One region of the Desulfitobacterium sp. LBE genome, then DNA from elsewhere that is predicted to be linked to it. Evidence: riboswitches for the same ligand, from Rfam matches in the RefSeq annotation. Region 1 holds a riboswitch; the other holds the start of a gene.
The links. Region 1 has a riboswitch for molybdenum cofactor ahead of DESLBE_RS18025 (iron ABC transporter permease). Riboswitches for the same ligand answer to the same signal wherever they lie in the genome.
Positions count from the first base shown of each region.

Region 2: another riboswitch for molybdenum cofactor. It lies ahead of DESLBE_RS02925 (molybdopterin-binding protein); the one in region 1 lies ahead of DESLBE_RS18025 (iron ABC transporter permease).

Region 1 is NZ_VLKD01000001.1:3,787,401-3,794,489, forward strand. Features, by position in the region: gene DESLBE_RS18015 (sodium-translocating pyrophosphatase) at 1-1,825, shown strand, start outside; gene smpB (SsrA-binding protein SmpB) at 2,018-2,488, shown strand; molybdenum cofactor riboswitch at 2,915-3,074, shown strand; gene DESLBE_RS18025 (iron ABC transporter permease) at 3,176-4,207, shown strand; gene DESLBE_RS18030 (ABC transporter ATP-binding protein) at 4,210-5,001, shown strand; gene DESLBE_RS18035 (molybdopterin-binding protein) at 5,018-6,274, shown strand; gene DESLBE_RS18040 (ABC transporter substrate-binding protein) at 6,376-7,089, shown strand, end outside.
Region 2 is NZ_VLKD01000001.1:614,457-621,545, reverse strand. Features, by position in the region: gene DESLBE_RS02950 (PRK06851 family protein) at 1-89, opposite strand, end outside; gene DESLBE_RS02940 (NifB/NifX family molybdenum-iron cluster-binding protein) at 554-952, opposite strand; gene DESLBE_RS02935 (MoxR family ATPase) at 1,117-1,998, shown strand; gene DESLBE_RS02930 (VWA domain-containing protein) at 2,013-3,419, shown strand; gene DESLBE_RS02925 (molybdopterin-binding protein) at 3,661-4,683, opposite strand; molybdenum cofactor riboswitch at 4,676-4,828, opposite strand; gene DESLBE_RS02920 (Crp/Fnr family transcriptional regulator) at 4,965-5,669, shown strand; gene DESLBE_RS02915 (4Fe-4S dicluster domain-containing protein) at 5,674-6,270, opposite strand; gene DESLBE_RS02910 (DMT family transporter) at 6,415-7,089, opposite strand, start outside.

The sequences.
Region 1 (7,089 bases):
AATCATAATCTTTCTTATTCTAACTTTTTTAAAAGGCTGGCAAACGGCTGTATCTTTCCTGGTGGGAGCGCTGCTTTCCGCTGTGGCCGGTTATGTGGGCATGGGAATTACCACCCGGGCTAATGCCCGGACCACGGAAGCTGCCCGGACCAGCCTGAACAAGGCTTTGGGCGTGTCCTTCCGCGCCGGGGCGGTTATGGGTCTTTCTGTTAACGGCTTAGGTCTCATTGGGGTTGCCGCTCTTTTCCTATGGTTCCAGGATGCGGAGACCATTAACTCCTTCGCCTTTGGTGCCAGTGCCATTGCCTTGTTTGCTCGTGTCGGCGGTGGTATCTACACCAAAGCAGCCGACGTGGGTGCGGACCTGGTAGGTAAAGTCGAAGCCGGCATTCCTGAAGATGATCCCCGTAACCCTGCTGTTATCGCCGATAATGTCGGGGATAATGTGGGTGATACCGCCGGGATGGGAGCCGACCTGTTTGAATCTTATGCTGCTACCACCATTGCGGCGATGCTGATTGGCGCTGTAGCTTTCAAATCCCTAGGAGGGGGAGTTTCCGGACTTATGCTGCCGCTGATGATCGGTATCGCGGGAATACTTTCTTCGATTATCGCCAGCTTTTTCGTGCGCACCGGGGAAAATGCCAACCCTCAAACGGCTTTAAACAAAGGCTTATGGGGAACTAACCTTCTAACGGCCATTGCTTCCTACGCCATCGTCCAATTGATGATCACTGAACCTGTCTATGTCAGTGAAAGCTTAACGCTGACTGCTAACAATATATTTATTGCTATTGTCTGTGGATTGGTTGTGAATATTCTGATCGGTTTATTGACCGAGTACTATACTTCGAATCAGAAGGCTCCTGCCCAAGCTATTGCCAAAGCTTCTGAGACCGGTGCCGCCACCAATATTATTCAAGGTCTGGCTACCGGAATGAAGAGTACCGCTCTTCCTGTTGTCGTGATCTGTGTTGCTACTTATGTTTCTTTTGCAGCAGCCGGTATCTTTGGTATTGCTATGGCTGCTATGGCCATGCTTTCTACTGCCGGTATGGTTGTAGCCATCGACTCCTTTGGACCTGTTGCCGATAATGCCGGCGGTATCGCAGAGATGGCTGATCTGGATCCCAGTGTCCGCAAGACCACGGATAAACTGGACTCTGTAGGGAACACCACTGCTGCGGTGGCGAAAGGATTCGCCATCGGTTCCGCGGCCTTGACAGCTTTAGCTCTCTTTAATGCTTACTCTGAGCTTGCTCATCTGGATCGAATCGACATCCTGGTACCCACCACGATTATCGGTCTCTTCATCGGAGCTGCGCTGCCCTTCCTCTTCTCTGCTTTTGCTATGGAAGCTGTAGGTAAAGCTGCTTTCGAAATGATTGGTGAGGTCCGCCGTCAATTCCGTGAGATTCCTGGTCTTATGGAAGGAAAGGCTAAACCGGATTATCGTGCTTGCGTGGATATCTCCACTAAAGCTGCTATTCGTCAAATGATTGTTCCTGGACTCTTAGCCATCGGCTCTCCGATCCTGGTAGGATTTTTACTCGGTAAGGATGCTTTAGGTGGAATGCTGGCCGGTGGAACAGTTTCCGGATTGCTCATGGCCATCTTCATGGCTAACGCCGGTGGAGCCTGGGACAATGCCAAGAAGTATGTTGAAGCCGGAAATCTCGGCGGTAAAGGAACCCCCACCCATGCTGCAGCTGTCATCGGGGACACTGTAGGGGACCCCTTCAAGGATACGGCCGGTCCGTCCTTAAACGCCTTGATTAAGGTTATGGGTACGATTTCTCTGATTATCGCGCCGCTCTTAATTTAAAACGACTTAGGCTGGGAAGCAGGGGAGTAAGTTCCCCTGCTTCTTTTTTGCACTGAGCCGGGCAGGAAGGCTGTGGGGGAAGAGAGACTGGGCCGGACGGCGGCCTCTGCTGGAAAAAGGCGAAAGTCTATGTTATACTGAGGATCTGAAAGTTTACACTGTACGTGATAACTCATAGAGAGGAGGAGCTTTGTGGCATCTGAAGGGATAAAAGTCATCTCTGACAATCGAAAAGCCTATCATGATTATTTTGTGGAAGAGAAGCTGGAAGCCGGAGTTATCCTCACCGGAACCGAGATCAAATCCATTCGCAACGGGCGTGTCAATCTCAAGGACAGCTATGCCCGGATCGAAAACGGTGAAGTCTGGCTTTATCAGCTGCACATCAGCCCCTATGAGCAGGGGAACCGTTTTAATCATGATCCCCTGCGCAAGCGCAAACTCCTCCTTAACCGCTCCGAGATCATCAAGCTGGTCGGGAAAGTGCAGCAACAGGGCCTGACCCTGATTCCCACCAAGATTTATCTTAAGCGTGGCCTGGCTAAGATCGAACTCGGGGTCTGCCGGGGGAAAAAGAACTACGATAAACGCCAGGATATTGCCGAACGGGATGCTAAACGTGAGATTGAACGGCACTTCCGGGATCAGGGCAAAGGATATTGATCAAAAAGACTTCTCAATGCGGCTTACAACGCATAGGGGAGTCTTTTTGATGTTCATCCCACATTTCCTCCCGAACTATGTCCGTTTCTTCAGAAGATCATACATTCGCACTTCTCTGCCGGTGCCCTCTTTTGTTATTTCACACTATCTTTCTGAGACAGGCTCATATTTTTGTTTTTGATTTTAGGTGGTTTCGAATTTCTTAAATTTACTCGCCAGGAGAATTGGTAATATCGGGAAAAGGCCAATTGCTGAAAGCTGATAGAGACTAACAAAAACTAATAACAAACAATAAAAGGAATAAATATCAATGGAATATAAACTAATCAAAACTAATTTAAAATGATATAAACTAATAAAAATTAATAAATGTTAATATTTTTTTATAGAATTAGCTATTTATTAGTGATATAATGATGACCATAATTTTATATGAGTATCCGAGCCTGCCGACCTATCCCTTAGTTTACGGTTTTCAGGCCTGAACAGTATCGCTGCGCGCCTTGGCAGCGCGATGCAGGTTCACGGGGTGGTATTGGAAACGATGCCGCCTTCCACGTTGAGAAGGAGAACACAAGACTTGTGCATCTATCATTGCTGATAGGTGTTGTTGCGGCTGTATCTTTCGAGACGGGAGATACGGCCTTTTTATTTAGAGATTTTTGATTTGATTTTGGAGGAAAGTTTATGGTCAATTCAGAGCGGCAAAAAAAAATACGGGCGGCACATCTTAGACTGATGATTTTAGCTGCTATGCTGATTATCGTTTTTTTGGTCTCATTCAACATTGGGCGCTTCGAGGGCATTCCCTTCAAGGAGACTGTTTTAATCATGCTCTCGGCGGTTTTTCCGATTGAAGCAACCTGGCCCCAAAACCATGAAACGGTGGTTCTCTTTATCCGCTTCCCGCGTATTATGGCCGCGGTTCTGATCGGTGCAGCTTTGGCTCTGTCCGGCGCATGCTACCAGACAGTGTTCAAAAATCCGCTGGTTGCGCCGGATATTCTCGGTGCTTCCGCCGGAGCGTCATTGGGAGCGGCCATCGCTATCTTCAGCGGTCTTGGCTATTTTTATATTCAGCTGTTTGCTTTTGTTTTCGCCTTGGGAGCGGTGGCCTTAGCCTGCCTGGTAGGCACACGCATCAAGCGGGACCCTTCTCTGTCTCTTGTCCTCTCAGGCATCTTTATCTCCTCCCTGGCCAGCGCCATTGTCTCTTTGATCAAGTTTCTCGCCGATCCGAGGGACAAACTGCCCGCCATTACCTATTGGCTGATGGGGAGCCTTTCCAATATCACTCTTACTAATATCAAGTGGGCCATCATCCTCATGCTGATTGGCGCCATACCCCTCTTTTTGGTACGGTGGCGGCTCAATGTTTTATCCATGGGCGATGATGAAGCCAAGACTCTCGGCATCGAGACAAAGCAGCTGCGCCGTCTTGTGATCGTCTGCTCGACATTATTAACAGCGGCTTCGATTTCCATCGGCGGCTTGATCGGCTGGGTGGGCCTCGTCATTCCCCATTTGATGAGAAGGTTGGTGGGACCGGATAACAAGGTGCTTATTCCGGCAACGGTCATGGGTGGCGGTGTCTTTCTTCTCCTGGTGGATAATGTGGCGAGATCCCTCACTGCCGTGGAGATCCCCCTGGGCGTGCTCACCGCGATCATCGGCGCTCCGTTTTTTATCGGTCTTATGATGTACGGAAGGGAGGGCTAGACATGCTCTTTGCATTAAAGGACGGTGTTTGCGGTTATTCTGCGCACAAACCGGTTCTCAGGGATATTAACTTCACCCTGACAGACGGAGAAGTTCTTTGCCTGCTGGGCGCAAACGGTGTCGGGAAATCTACCCTGTTTAAGTCGATGCTGGCTTTGATCCCAATCCTTGGCGGTACCCTCAGTATCGACGGTGAAAACATCCTGCGCTGGTCCCGGGCCAAAATCGCGCAAAAGATCGGCTATGTCCCTCAATCGACGAACCCCCCTTTTTCCTATTCGGTCATGGATGTCATCCTGATGGGGCGCGCTGCCCATCTCGGCATGATGTCTTCCCCCAAGAAGGAGGATGAAGAGATTGCCGAATCCGTTGTGGAACGTCTCGGTATTCAGTATCTGGTCAACAAGCGGTATCTGGAGCTGTCCGGGGGCGAAAAGCAACTCGTATTGATCGCCCGGGCTCTTACTCAGCAGCCCCAGCTGCTGATCATGGATGAGCCAACCACCGCTTTGGACTTTGGCAATCAGCAGCTGGTTCTGAATCAGGTCCATCAGCTCTCCCAACAAGGTCTGGGCATTATTATGTCTTCTCATTTTCCGGATCATGCTTTCCTTTACTCACACAAGGTCCTGATGCTCAAAAATGGCGGGATCTATGCCATGGGTGCTCCTGCTGAAGTTATTTCCGAGCAGACGTTGCGCGATCTGTACCGGGTGGAAACCAAAATCATTGCCACCGGAATTATCTCCAACACCACCGGGTCTGAAATCAAGGCCTGCATTTCGATCACCTAAAGGAGGAACGATTGCTTTGCAAACATGCGATCATCCCTGCAGCGCTTGCCAAAGCCGCTGCCACCGGCAGAATACTTCGGCAGCGACCAAAAAAGACGCTTTAGCCAAGCTCGCTTTGGCGGCTGATTTTTCCCTCGGCGTGGAACAGATTTCGCTTGCCGAGGCCCTGCACCGGGTCATAGCCCAGGATGTCCTGGCGGTCTGGGATTCTCCCGTTGCAGATTATGCAACCCATGATGGGATTGCCATAGTTCGTGAAGAGGCGGGTGCTTCAGTCTCCGCCCTTCTTGCGCCTGACCGCTTTCAGATCGTAGGGATGGGCAATGTTATCCCTGAGCCTTTTGATACGGTGCTGGCCTACGAACTCTGTTCCTTTCAAAGTGATGGCAGTGTCCGGCTGCTGGGCCTATCCGAAAAAGGGGAAGGCATCATCCGCCGCGCTTCCAGCATTCGCAAAGGCGAGTTGGTTTTGGGAAAAGGCTTTCTTCTGGAGCCGCGCCATCTGGTGATTCTCCGCTACAGCGGGATCGAACAGGTTTCTGTATATTGCAGGCCGACCGCAGCCATCATTCCGGTGGGAAGCGACCTTACCCTTCCGGGAATAACACCTGCCCCAGGGCAGTACCCGGAAGCAGACGGCATACTGGTGGAGTCTGTGATCCGTTTATGCGGCGGTACAGCCAGGCTGAGGCCCCCTGTCCAAGACGATATGGCGGCCTTGAAAGGTGCTGTCCAATCCGAACTAACCGCTTGTGATATGGTGGTGCTTATCGGCGGCGTTGGCCTGGGTGGAGAAGGTTACCGCGATTTTTCCCGGGCTGCTGTCGAGGATTTAGGCTCGGTTCTTGTTCATGGCCTATCCTTCGGCCCGGGTGGCAAAGCAGCTCTACTTGGTGTCATCGACAACAAGCCTGTTATCGGAATTCCTGGTCCTCCCCACGCCGCTATCTTGGTGACGGAGGAGCTTATTCCGCCGATTATGGAGCTGTTTTTGGATATTCCCTGCTATGAACGGCCTGTTATTACCGCCGAGGCGGGAGTTGATATTTCCGCTAAAAGGACAAGTGACTTTTTTCCCCGTGTCCGTCTCAGTTCAGACGATGGACGCTATATCGCAAATCCCGTCCGTATGGGAGACAACATCGAGACCTTTGCCCGGGCTGAAGGCATTGCCCGTTACCGGCGGGGAATGGAGTATCCTAAAGGTTCTCCTGTAGAGGTGGAGTTGCTTTATAGCGAAAGACAGCTCTCCCGGCAGCTTAAAAAAGAATAAGAAGAGTGCCGGACTATGCCTCAACGGTAGTTTTGCAATGTGTTATTTTTAGGGGAACATATTGCTTAACATATAAAATTTCAACAAAGAGGAGATTAAACATGTTAAAGAAGATGAGAAAGAACGTCGCTTTATTGCTTGCCGCTGCTTTACTGCTCGGGTCTCTCGCAGGATGTTCCGGCACGAAAACTGCCGCTCCTGCGGAACCTTCTGCCCCTGCCGAAGCCTTTACCCGTGAAATCATTGACATGGCAGGCAACACCGTAACCATTCCTGCCCAGGTGAATAAGATAGCCGTTACTTCGTGGAAAGGGGCTTTTGGTTCCCTTGCCCTGCTCGGTCAGCTCGACAAAGTCACCGTCATGGCGGACACGGGCCGTTACACCTGGCTAAGGCAAGCTTTCCCCCAGATCAAGGATATTGCCAACTATGGCTCATTTAATGATGTCAATGTTGAGGAGCTTCTCAGCGCAAACGTCGACATCATTATTTCTCCTGAACAGGCTGCCGATGCCAATAAGAAAATGCAGGATTTAAACATGCCTGTTTATGTCGACGGGGTTACCCCTCCTGATGCGAAATCCGTTCTGGCCGTTGCCCAGGCTGAAATCAACGCCATGGCAGATGTAACGGGGACAAAGGACGTGGCAGACGCTTACTACAAGTGGCAGAATGATCTGCTGGCTGAAATTGAAAAACGGGTTGCCACCATTCCTGAAGCTGACCGCAAGACGGCTTTAGTGGTTCGTACGACGATGGATGAAGTGTTCTGCGAAAACATTTCCTTAGGTTATGGCGTAGTCCTGGCCGGCGGT
Region 2 (7,089 bases), 3.2 Mb from region 1:
GCGTCCGCCAGGTAATGATAATAGGAGTAAAAACCAAGATAAGTAACACCACCGGGGAACATTTTTCTAATGACTGGATTCTTGGCCATAAGGACTCCCCTTTCCATGCTTTATTCCTGCAACACTAAGTATATTCAGGAGCAGGGGCAAGAGTGACGAAAATCCCTGTCAAATGATAAAGAAAACCCGGTTTCGCCGTGCCTTTTAATCACGCATCCAGAAAGGCGAAATCGTTGGTTGCACTTATGCTGGAGGAAAGTATGCAACGAAGTTATACTTTCTAACAGTGAAAAAGAGGGAACAGTTGGACTGTCCCCCCATGGTTTACGGATGCCTGTATCCTTTGTAGTCGTAGATGTTCCGCTCTTTTTGCTTATCATACTCCTGATAATGGGGGTCTCTCACGGTAACAGGAGATTTTGGACGTGAGACTTTTTTATGTTTTCCCATGCCGTAATCAGCCCTTTCTACGCTATAGTTTGAGCACCCATGATTTATTCTGAGTTAATTTGCTGATCAATATGCAGTTATCTGAAGTTAAAGATTAATCTCATTAATGATGATGATGGTGATCATGGTCATGACCGTGACCGTGGTGATCGTGGTCATGACTATGGTTGCAGACAGCATTGGTGGAGACAAAGGTCCCTGCCGCATAGGCTTGAGCTGCCTCCAAAGCCGGGCCATTGGCTCCTCTTAACACCTCTATTCCGGCATTTTCCAAGCCGGTAATGGCTCCGGGGCCAATCCCGCCACAGATGACAGTTTCCACTCCTTTAGACTTGAGAAGCTGGGCGATTCCTTCATGCTGATGTTGGAAATCAGCCGTATCAATCCGTTCCTGACCGGATACCTTACCCTCTTCAATGAGAAAAAGGGTAAAGGCCTGACTGCGGCCAAAATGGGCATTAACCTTCTCCCCTTCGGTAGGGATGGCAATTTTTTTGTTCATGAAATTCTACCTGCCTTTCCATATGTATATGTGAGATAACCCCTCAATAGTTTAAGCGTTTCAGAGTACCAGGGGATGTCAAGCTTATCCTAACTCCCCTATTTATAATTGTCAATCTTTGATAAAGCGTGTAAAATTCTAGTAAGGTCTGGAAGGGAGGATTCATGATGTGGGAATCTCCTCGGGAATTAATGAATGCTTTGGAACAGGAAGGTTATATCCTTGATCAGGATAAAGGGACCACTTTATTTTTGGCCCTGGCCCTTCACAAACCCTGTCTTATTGAAGGACCGGCGGGAGTCGGCAAAACTCAGCTGGCCCTGGCTCTGGCCCGCAGCACCGGCCGCAGACTGATCCGCCTCCAGTGCTATGAAGGGCTGGATTTAAGTAAAGCCCTTTATGAATGGGATTATGCCAAACAATTACTGCGTCTGCAGGTGGGAATCTCCGGCTGGGAAGAGATTAAGGAGAATATTTATGGACCGGAGTTTTTATTGGCCAGGCCTTTGCTGCAAACTGTGCTTGCGGAAGAGCCCGTTATTCTTTTAATTGATGAACTGGACAAAAGCGATGAAGAATTTGAAAGCTTTTTGCTGGAGCTGCTTGCCGAATTTCAAGTCACCATTCCGGAAGTAGGAACCTTTAAAGCCCAAAATTCCCCCATCGTCCTCTTAACCAGCAACAACACCCGGGATCTTTCCGAAGCTTTAAGAAGGCGATGTGTTCATCTGCTTTTAGCTTATCCCGATGTGGAACAGGAAATGAGGATTCTCGCGCAACGGTGTCCGGAAGTTGCCGCAGCCTTAATTCAGGATGTCTGTGAATTTGTGGCCAAAATCCGCAAGATCCCTTTGCGCAAATTGCCCAGTGTCTCCGAAAGCATGGACTTTGCCCGGGCTCTCCATATTCTGCGCCAGGACTCCCTCGATATGCAGCAATTGTCAGGTACCCTATCCATACTTTTAAAATATCCCAGTGATTTGGCAAAACTTGAGGATCGTTTAAAAGCCTGGCAACAGGAAGCTGCCAGAAGAACTCAGGCTTAAGGCGGGGTGCAGCCATGAAAGAATTAACGATCAACGGCTGGCAGCTGCTGAAGCTTATCTCGGCACTGCGTTCGGTGGGCATCCATATCACCCTGGATGAGGTTGAGGATGCTTTAAAGGCCTTAACCCGGTACCCGGACCTGGCGCCTAAGCTCGTGCTTAAATCTCTCTTCGTCCATCGCCAGGAGGATCAGCAGCTTTTCGACATGGTCTATGAACTCCTGGCCCCAGCTCCATCCTCTCCGGATTCAGAACATACCGCGCCTGGGCAATGTACAGACTCAGACCAAGGGGAGGCTGGGGATGGCTCCCATCAGGGCATCGGTACCGGGCAAGGAGGAATCACTCTGCACCTTAAATCAGCGGGAGAGTCTTCCCCAGCCCGGTCCATTTCCTTTCAAATGCCGGATCTTCATTACTTGATGGGGCTTAAAGGCTTCCCCAGTACCATCGAGGAAGAAGAAACACAGGAATCCGATTTGGGAAAGCAGGTCAGATTCATCCTGGGGCAGTCAGGGTTTTTGACTTGGTCCAATTCTTTGGAGCTGGCTAGAGAGCGGGGGGAAGTCCCGGAAGACCAGTGGCAGAAATTCGAAGCTTATCAGGACTTCTGGCAGCGCCGGATTCACCAGGTTCTTTGGCAGGAACGTTTATCCGAGCAGAATCGCTGGGACAGCTTCCGTGAAATAAATTGGCGCTTTAAGCCCCTCAATTCATTTACCGCCGCTGAAGAAGGGATGGTCCAGCAAGCCCTCCGGCAGATGGGTAACCAATTGGCCGTTCATCGGGGCTTGCGGAAAAAGAAAGCTTCCCGGGGCAGGCTGCGCATCTCCTCTTTGCTCCAAGAAATGGTGCGGGGTAATGGAGCCGTCTTTCGCTTCGAGTATGAAACTCCCGCCTTAAAGCATCCCGAGCTCATCGTCTTATGTGATGTATCCAACTCTGTGGCTCCTTTTTCGCAATTCCTTCTCTACTTATGCCAACGTATGAAATCCCGCTTTCGTAAAGTGCGGCTTTACCTTTTCATCGATGGCATCTGGGATATCACCCATGAAGAATGGCTGGCAAGCGGCGACTCCATGGCCGAGATCCGTTCCTGGGGCCGTAAGCATTCTTCCGGCTTTACCGATTATGGCAAGGTATTTAAAGACTTTGCCCGGGATGTCCTGCCTTCACTTTCCACCCGGGGAACCCTGTTGATTATGGGAGATGGCCGCAACAATTTCCGCCCGGCCCAAGCAGACTATCTGCAGGAGATCCAAGGGAAGATTAAGCATGTCTTCTGGCTGAACCCCTTGGCTGAAAAGGATTGGACTTTGCCGGACAATCTTATGAACGAGTACAGAAACTATTGCACCCGGGTTTTTCCCTGCCGGAACCTCAGTGATCTATGGCAGATCTCTAAAAAAGTCTTCTCCTGAAGAAGCGGCGCCAGCTCTTTTATCAACGGTCCATTGCTCAGCCAAATTGCCAACAGGTTGGTAATTTGGCTGAGCAATGGTTGTAAAAAAAGGGAGCCTCGCCAACTGCTTTAAATTACCTAAAGCCGTTGGGCGAGGCTCCCTTACCTTGCACTATCAGAAAGTATAAGGGCAACCAGCGACTTCGCCTCCTTCGTAAGTATGCGTTTAAGGCACGGCGAAGCCGGGTTTTCTTTAACGCTTATTTGCCGAAGGGACAGTGAGGATAGGTACATTCCGGACACTCCAGGCACAAGCCGCCATGACCGTATTTGGCAATTTCCAGGCGGGTAAGCCGCTCACCGGCCAGAATGCGGGTGGCCACCAGGTCAAAGACCGTTTTTCTTGAGTACATGACACATCCGGGCAATCCCAGAATCGGGATATCATCCAGGTAAGCCAGCAACAGCATGGCTCCGGGAAGAACAGGAGTGCCATAAGTGATCAACTCTCCCCCCAGACCTTTGATGGCTGTAGGGGTTAAATCATCGGGATCCACGGACATGCCGCCGGTGACCAGGACCATTTCCGCGCCTTGTTCGATATGCTCGCGGATGCGTTCCTGAATCATCTCCACATCATCGTCGGCGAAGGTTTGCCCCAGCAGGACAGAACCCCATTCAGCCACTTTTCTTTGCAGAACCGGTCCGAATTTATCCTGGATACGGCCATGGTATACTTCACTTCCCGTGGTCACCACCCCAACCTTTTTGGATTGCAGGGGGCGGATTTGCAGAATGGGTTCCTCGAAGCGGCGGGCGATTCCTTCCGCTTCGATCACGACATTTTCATCAATCATCAAAGGAACTACTCTGGTCCCGGCTATCTTCTGCCCTTTCTTCACCGGGCGGTGATTATGAAGGGTGGCAAGAATAATATATTCCAAAGAATTAAGGGCGTAGATCCCTTCTTCCGAAGCATAGATTAAACCATCCTCTTCAGCAATCAGATTGACCTTTCCCTCTTTCGTTTCACTGAAAGAAAGCCCCGGACCGGCCACAGCCTTGGCCAGGCGCTCCGCCGCTTCATCTTCGTGAATAAGACCCGGAGTCTGATCCCAGACAAAAATATGCTCTTTTCCCATACTAAGCAGGGTGGGAATATCCTCTTCTTTGATCACATGACCCTTTCTAAAGCGGGCGTCTTTTGTTTTTCCTGGAATAATTTGTGTCAGATCGTGCATAAGCACCGATCCAATCGCATCCTGTACTTTAACCTTCTGCATAGGGGTTCCTCCTTTTCTTTACGGAAGGCATGTTCATTTCTAAGCATACCCTGGTTTCAGATATTTCTGAAACGGCCAAAATTCCGTAGATAGCGTCAGACTTGCTTCAGTCAGTAGGAAATATGGCTCGGCCATTCCCTATTATAAACCATAAGCAGCAATCAGGGAATGTCTCACTGCTCAAGAAAATAGTTTTTTCTACTTTTAAAGGGTTTCTGCCAAGGAATAGAGAATTTTCTTCATAATAAACTTCTATGATAGTTTATGAGAGGAAGAGAAGTATGGCTAGTAATATCACCGGGTTTGAACTATTTAAAAGCAATCCTAACTGGCAGGAACTGCCCGATTCATTTTGGGAGTTTTGTTCTGCTCATGGACGGGTTCGCCATTATGCAGCAAAGCAATTCCTTTTCTTTTTCGGAGAAGAAAGCAACTCAGTTTATTTTTTGCTCAAAGGCCGCATTCAAATCCTGCTTATGAGTGAATTTACCGAAAAAATTTTCCGGATTCTGCAGCCGCCCGCATTTTTTCCGGAAGTTGTTTTAGATAGTAAAACTTATCCTTATGCAGCCCTCACTGCTGAAGCCTCCGATGTTTTCGTTTTGGATCGCAAAGCACTGGTCCAATATTTTAAGGAAAATCCTTCCACCCTTCTGCCTTTTTATCAAAACATGGCTTTGGATCTCCGCAGAGCCTACCGGCAAATCAAAAACATCGCTCTGGGGGATGCTCGTTCCCGGCTGGGGGCCAAACTCTTTGCCCTGGCTCATGTCCACGGCCAGGAGACCCCTGAGGGAATTCTGATCACTGTTCCTCTGACCGCTACCGAGCTGGCGGGAATGTGCAGCTTAGCGCGGGAATCCGTGAGCCGCATCTTAAGCGAATTGCGGGATTTAGGAATACTTAAAATGGAGAAAAAACAAATCACCATCAGCGATTTAGAGCAACTGAGGAGCTGGATTCACGAACGCCAAAACTCTTTGTAAAACCTTACAGATGCGGTCGGCGGTCCAGAAAATGAGTAAGCCTTTCCTGAGGCAGGCCATTGTCTATATAGTCTTCAAGGATGCGGCCAATGATCCGGGGAAGTTCAGAAGTCTGGAGCTTTTCCCTGGACAATCGCGCCAATTGGGGATGCCTTCCCAGGCGTCCGCCGAGATGAAGAGTCCATCCCGATTCCCCAGGGAGGATTTTGCCTGTGGGGCAGGAACGGACACAATCCCCGCAGCCAATGCACTTCGTCGGCTCAAATTCCAGCTCTCCCTGCCAGGATAAGGCACCTTCCTGACAAGAACGGCAGCAGGCCTGGCAGCCCGTACACCTTGCCTCCGTGAGCTTAGGCATAAGAAAACCAGTCAGACCGATATCTTTGATTTGGGGCTGGGAACAAGCGTTAGGACAACCGGCTATGCTGATCTTCGGTAAATGATGATAATGAATCACCGGAAACTTTTGCTTCAAATGGGATAATAAATCCAGATTCTTGAGCATCTGCTCTAACTGTTGGTGTAATAAAGACCAGTCCTGAGCAGATTTACCGCAGTTTCTCCGGCAGTGCTCCAGGACAAAGCCAGGATGATCGATCATTATGCCTCCTCCATTGCTCATCATTTGAACTTATTGTACCATCCTCAGACTCTGGTGTTGTGTTTTGGGTCACACTTCTCAAGTTCACAGCGGCAAATAAAAAGCATAGCCATTTGACTATGCTTAAAATGTCATTTGGGGTTGCTAAGCTTTACTCGCTTCTGTCTGCTGAGGGATATGCCTGCCTTTCCTCTCCGAAATCAATAACCCTGTTAATGTCAGTACAATTCCCAATACTGAAACTCCGGTAATTTCCTCACGCAGCACAATTACGGCAGTAATAACGGTTATGACGGGAACCAGATAAATATAGACGCTGGTTTTGACTGCGCCCAATAGTTTCACCGCCGAGTTCCAGGTCACAAAGCAAAGCGCCGATGCCCCCAACCCTAAAAACAGAATATTGAATAGGTTATTTGGTCGTGTTAATTCAGTTATGTCCGGATTGAACCCCAATATGCATAAAGCGGGTATCATAAACACCAACCCATAGAAGAAAATTCTCCGTGTTGCCTGAATGGTGTTGTAGTGAAACCCGCTTATTTTCTTGGTCAGCACAGAATAGGCGGCCCATACCACGGCAGCTAAAACAGCCAGTATATCTCCCAAGGGATTCAGTTGCAGGTTGTTGCTTCCGTTAAAGCTGATCAGGATAATCCCGACAACAGCAACGCTAAAACCTATAAAAAACCGCACTCTCAGTTTCTCAGTATCTAAAAACAGATGAGCAAACAGGGCGGTAAAAAAAGGTGAGATTGCGACAATTACCCCTACATTGGAGGCGAAAGTATAGGTTAATGCTATATTTTCAAGCAGGAA